DNA from 2 places in the Gordonia sp. 135 genome. Region 2 is predicted to be linked to the other one. Evidence: predicted binding sites of a transcription regulator. Region 2 holds the regulator's gene; the other holds the start of a gene.
The links. The regulator LexA, encoded in region 2, represses DNA repair genes until DNA is damaged. The targets are predictions, from matches to a motif close to CGAACANNTGTTCG.

Region 1 (3,053 bases), 1.7 Mb from region 2:
GCGCGTGCATGACCGGCTGCCCGGTCGGCGCGAAGAACACGCTGGTCAAGAACTATCTGTATCTCGCCGAACAGGCCGGTGCGACCGTCATCCCGATGACGACCGTCGACACCGTCCGCCCGCTGTCGGAGGGTGGGTACACGGTCGGATCGCATCGAACCGGTCGACGCTGGTCGCGTCGAGGACGCCGTTCGTTCACCGCCGATCACGTGGTGTTCGCGGCCGGCACGTACGGCACCAACAAGTTGCTGCTGGACATGCAGCAGAGCGGCAACCTGCCCGGCCTCTCGTCGCGCCTGGGCAAGGTGGTGCGCACCAACTCCGAGGCCGTCCTGGCCGCGACGGCCACCGACCTGAAGGTCGACTACACCGAGGGTGTGGCGATCACGTCGTCGTTCCACCCGAACGAGCACACCCATATCGAGCCGGTGCGATACGGCAAGGGCAGCAACCTGATCGGTCTGTTGCAGGCGATGCTCATCGACGGTGACAGTCGCCTGCCCCGACCGCTGGCGGCGATCGTGGAGATGATCCGGCACCCGCTGGTCACCCTGCGCGGGCTCTCGGTTCGACGCTGGTCGGAACGGACGATCATCGCCCTGGTGATGCAGACCGCCGACAACTCCCTCGAACTGTTCGCCCGTCGGGGCCGTTTCGGTCCGATGCTGCGCAGTAGGCAGGGTGCCGGCGATCCCCCGCCGACCTGGATCCCGGTCGGCCACGACGCCGTCCGCAAGATGGCCGACGAGATCGGCGGCGACGCCGGCGGTTCCATCGTCGACTGGTTGAACATCCCGATGACCGCACACTTCCTGGGCGGTTGCTCGATCGGCCGGTCCGCCGCGGACGGCGTCGTCGACCCGTATCACCGCGTGTTCAACCACCCCGGCCTGCACATCGTCGACGGTTCGACGGTGTCGGCGAACCTGGGCGTGAACCCGTCGCTGACGATCACCGCTCAGGCCGAACGCGCACTCGCGATGTGGCCGAATGCCGGTGAAGCCGACCCCCGTCCGGAGCTCGGTGCGTCGTACCAGCCGATCGCCCCGGTGCCACCGGTCCACCCGACGGTGCCCGAATACGCACCCGCCGCGCTGAGATTGCCGATCACGCCGATCTCCAACGCCGGCTGAGGTTCTCGTAGAAGTTGTGGGCGTATGACGTCCACAACTTCTACAAAGCCCAGTAAGTCACCACACCCCCGGCGGCCGCAGCTGGATGCTGATCCGGGCGCCGACGCCGCGCACCTTGGGAACCGCGTGTTCCCAGGTGCGTTGGCAGCTGCCACCCATGACGAGCAGGTCACCGGTCGACAGGGTGAACTTCAACGACTTCCCGCCGCCACGCGGCCGCAGCATCAGCGGTCGTGGGGCGCCGAGGGAGATGATCGCGACCATCGTGTCGTGCGTCGACGCCCGCCCGATGCGGTCCCCGTGCCATGCCACTGAATCGTTGCCGTCGCGGTAGAGGCTGATCCCGGCGGTCGCGAATCCTTCGGGCAACTCCTCGCGGTAATGCCGCGACAGCGATGACCGCATCTTGGTGATCAGCGCATCCGGAAACGGGTCGTCCTTCTGGTAGATCGACACGAGCCGCGGGACGTCGACGACGCGGTCGTACATCTGACGCCGCTCGGCCCGCCACGGGACGTCGCGTCGAAGCCGATCGAAGAGTTCGTCCGGCCCGCTGATCCAGCCTGGGCACAGGTCCACCCACGCGCCGTCGGTGAGCGGACGCCGCGTCGTCGAGGTCGACAGGTCCGACAGCGCCGGCTCCGCGGCCATCTCGGCGAACAACGATCCCTGGATGCCTATGGACATACACCCCACCGTACACCCGGATCGAACGCCTGTTCGACGGACGGCATGTCCGTGCCGTTCGCGCCCACCCTTCGAACGTGAGCGGAAACGGATCGAGAGAGCGGGTAAGGACCTACGGGACCCCCGTCCGCGCACGAGGCGTCCCTCACATTTTCGAGTAATGCTCGGACCATCGTCGACGCAGCTCAAGCAGCCCCTGGCCCGACGCGGCAGTGACGAAGCGCACATTCGGCTCACCACGAAAGGGCCGCGATGTGAGGTGGCCCACAGCACGGTCGCCGGGTCGATGCTTTAATCAATTCGTTATAAATCGTTACAAGGGGGAACTCGATGAAGCGCACCGGTATCGCCGGTCTGTTTGCTGCCGCCGCCATGCTGATCCCGATCGCGCCGGCGACCGCCGATCCGGTCGGCGATCTGTTCGGTAGCGCCAGCGGCAGCCTCGACTCCGGAAGTTCCGCGTTCGGGTCGTCGGGCGACAAGGTCACCCACTACGGCAAGCTCGGCCGCGCGGGCGCACGCAACGGCGTGAAGTCCATCAACGTCTGGGTCTACAACCCGAAGGGCGCCCGGGAGATCACTCCGGGAACCTTCGGCAAGAACTCGCGACTCGGCGTGCGCTGGAACTCCATCATCGACGCCGGCCCCATCGTCGACGGCAACGAGTGCCGCATGGAGGTCCGCCTCGCCGGACCGAAGGTGCCCAAGGAAGCCGCGCTGTACAAGACGCAGGACTGCACCGCGGTGAAGTCCTACTTCTTCAAGGGCGGCGGCAACTTCACCATCCGCGTCACCGACCTGGTCTCCGGCGCGTCGAACAGCATCGCGTTCTCGGTCCAGTAGTCACGCGAACCGCAGACACGAAGTGCGGGATGGATGCCGGTTTCCGGCACTCATCCCGCACTTTCGTCGTCAGGCGGTCAGCTCCCTGACACGTCGAACTTCTCCCCGGTCAGCTTCTCCGACTCCGCCCAGAGCGCCGCACGGAAGTCGGCGTCGTCGGCCGCCTTCTTGTACTTGTTCCGTCCGGGCGCGCCGTGCAGCCCGAAGAATTTCGTCGGTCCGTAGTAGGTGCCGGACGGCAGACCCGACATCGTCGCGGCGTACAGCTGCGGCAGGGCTCCGTCGGCGGCCGGCTGCGCGATGGGCAGCTTGTTCGACAGCTTCGCCAGGACATCCATGAAGTTCTCGCTCCGACCCTGCAATTCCGTTGCGGCATAACCGGGGTGGGCG
Region 2 (3,053 bases):
CGGGCCCGGGTCGCACCGCCGACGGTGTGGAGGTGGCGATCCTGGCCAACGTCGCCGACGGATCGTCGGCCCGTGCGGCCACCGATCATCCGGTGGAGGGCGTCGGACTGTTCCGCACCGAACTGGCCTTCCTCGAACGCGCCGACGAGCCGTCGGTGGAGGAACAGGCGGACATCTATCGCGAGGTGCTCGACGCGTTCGGCGGCCGCAAGGTCGTCATCCGTACGCTCGACGCCGGCTCGGACAAGCCGCTGCGCTTCGTGCACCAGCCCGAGGAGGCCAACCCGGCGCTCGGTGTGCGCGGCGACCGGATCGCCTTGGCACACCCCGAGATCCGTGCCCATCAGCTCGACGCGATCACACGCGCCGCCGAGGGTTCCGAGACGAGCCCCTGGGTCATGGCGCCGATGATCGCCTCACCGGCCGAGGCGGCCGCCTTCGCCGCTCAGGTACGGGAACGCGGACTGGTCGCCGGGGTGATGATCGAGGTCCCCGCCGCCGCGATCCTCGCGCCGGCGATCCTGGCCGAGGTCGACTTCGTCTCGATCGGCACCAACGACCTCACGCAGTACACGATGGCCGCCGACCGGATGTCGGCCGATCTCGCATCGCTGACCGATCCGTGGCAGCCGGCGGTCCTGCACCTCATCGCGACGGTCGCGCGGGCCGGACGGGATCAGGGGAAACCGGTGGGCGTGTGCGGCGAGGCCGCGGCGGACCCGATCCTCGCCTGTGTGCTCGTCGGGTTGGGTGTCACCTCGCTGTCGAGTGCTCCGGTGGCGGCCGCCGCGGTCGGTGCCCGCCTCGGCGGCGTCTCACGGTCGACCTGCGAAAACGCGGCGACAGCCGCGCTCGCCACCACCGATCCGGCTGCGGCGCGCGAGGCTGCCGCCGCGGTTCTCGAGAACGAAGAGGTCAGATACGCCGCATCACGGTGACGACCTTGCCGAGGATCACGGCCTCGTCGCCCGGGATCGGGTCGAACAGCTCGTTGTGCGGCATCAGCCAGACATGACCCTTCTGGCGTTTGAAGGTCTTGACCGTGGCCTCGCCGTCGATCATCGCGGCCACGATGTCGCCGTTGTCGGCCACGTTCTGCTGGCGGACGACCACCCAGTCGCCGTCGCAGATCGCGGCGTCGATCATCGACTCACCGACGACCTTCAGCAGGAACAGCGAACCCTCGCCGACGAGCTCGCGGGGGAGCGGGAAGACGTCCTCGACGGCTTCTTCCGCGAGGATCGGGCCGCCTGCGGCGATCCGGCCGAGCACCGGCACGAAGGTGGGCTCGGGTAGCGCACCACCGGTCGGTGAGGTGGGCGTCGGCGGCTCGCTCGGTGCGATGTTGACCGCTCGCGGACGATTCGCGTCGCGCTTGAGGAGGCCCTTGCGTTCGAGCGTCCGCAGTTGGTGGGCGACGGAGGAGGTCGACGTGAGACCCACCTCGTCACCGATCTCGCGGATGCTCGGCGGGTAACCGCGCTCGCGCACGGATTTGCGGATCACCTCGAGAACTCCGCGCTGCCGCGGCGTCAGCGAGGCCTCGGCCGCCGCCATGTCTGCCGGGGCGACGGGCTCGTCGGCGCCCCGCGCTCCGGTGCGCTTACCGCCGTCATCGCTCATGATCGGGTTCCTCTCGATTCCGAACGTGCTGGTAGATCGCTTGTCTGACGACGACCCTAGCCGAGAATGCCGACCGCATCAAACATTTGTTCGACGTGTTGCGAGACAAGTGTCGGAGTGCCGTGCTACAAATCGAACATCAGTTCATCGAACAGATGATCGACAATCGAACAGTTCGAACGCCGACGACGCAGTCGGAGCACGGACAAGCGTTCGACCGGAAACACGGAGGGCATCATGCGCACCGCCACTCTCATCGACCCCGACCGCTCCACCGATTCGGTCCGTGGTGACGTCCTGGAGCGTCCGCGCCCGATGCGCCGCGGCGACGGCCGCCGGCCCGTCGACGGGCGTCCGGTGCCGGAGTCGGCGGTCCGGGTCCGCCGGGTCGCCTCCACCCGGTGCGCCTCGCCGGTCGGTATGCGGGGTCGTGCACCGGTCGTACCCGTCTCGCGTGTTGCGCATACCGCGCCCTCGGCCGTCATCCGGCGGCGTCGGCGCACGGCGACGGCAATTCTCGCCGGCGTCGGGCTCGCTCTGGCCGTGTGGGTCATCGCGGTCGTCGGTCAGAACTACGCCGCGACGGTCACACCTTCTTCGGTCGGCACCGAGGTCGTACACGTGCGGTCGGGCGACTCGCTGAGCACCATCGCATCGCGCGTCGCCCCCGAGATGCCGCGTGAGGCGGTCGTCGACGAGATCATCCAGCTGAACGACCTCCCGTCGAGCGGGCTGCGCGTCGGTCAGCCGCTGCTCGCCCCCCGGTACCACTGAGCACGGGCGGTATCCTCGATGTCACAGGGACCGGCCGACTACCGGCCTGGCATGCGGCGCGGCTGCACCAGAGTGTCCCGTGACCTGCGTGAGGATACGATGCGCTGCCCCTTCTGCAAGAACGACGACACCAAGGTCATCGACTCGCGTGTCGCTGATGAGGGGCAGGCCATCCGGCGCCGCCGCTCCTGCGTGGAGTGCGGGCGACGCTTCTCGACCGTGGAGAGCGCGGTGCTCGCGGTGGTCAAACGCAACGGCGTCACCGAACCGTTCAGTCGCGAGAAGGTGATGAGGGGCGTCCGGCGCGCATGCCAGGGACGCCACGTCGCCGAGGACGCATTGGCGCAGCTCGCCCAGCAGGTCGAGGACACCGTACGTGCCAGTGGATCGGCCGAGATCCCCAGCAACGAGGTCGGTCTCGCGATCCTCAAGCCGCTGCGCGACCTCGACGAGGTCGCCTACCTGCGGTTCGCGTCGGTCTATCGCTCGTTCGACTCCGTCGAGGACTTCCAGCGCGAGATCGACGACCTCCGAGCCGCCTCAGCCGAGTCGGTCAAGAGTTCGTAGGACCCGCTTCTCCGACACCGGGTACGCGGTGCCGAGCCGTTCGGCGAACAATCCCACCCGCAGCTCCTCGACGAGCCACTGGGCCTCGT

Region 1: GKZ92_RS05535 (alpha-ketoglutarate-dependent dioxygenase AlkB) is a predicted target of LexA. The motif match lies at 1,843-1,856, and genes of this name have one in related genera.

What each region holds. Positions count from the first base shown of each region.
Region 1 is NZ_CP046257.1:1,209,113-1,212,165, reverse strand. Features, by position in the region: gene GKZ92_RS05540 (GMC oxidoreductase) at 1-1,133, shown strand, start outside; gene GKZ92_RS05535 (alpha-ketoglutarate-dependent dioxygenase AlkB) at 1,191-1,820, opposite strand; gene GKZ92_RS05530 (hypothetical protein) at 2,151-2,663, shown strand; gene GKZ92_RS05525 (oxidoreductase) at 2,741-3,053, opposite strand, start outside.
Region 2 is NZ_CP046257.1:2,906,557-2,909,609, reverse strand. Features, by position in the region: gene GKZ92_RS13095 (putative PEP-binding protein) at 1-938, shown strand, start outside; gene lexA (transcriptional repressor LexA) at 916-1,623, opposite strand; gene GKZ92_RS13085 (LysM peptidoglycan-binding domain-containing protein) at 1,861-2,397, shown strand; gene nrdR (transcriptional regulator NrdR) at 2,497-2,964, shown strand; gene hrpA (ATP-dependent RNA helicase HrpA) at 2,938-3,053, opposite strand, start outside.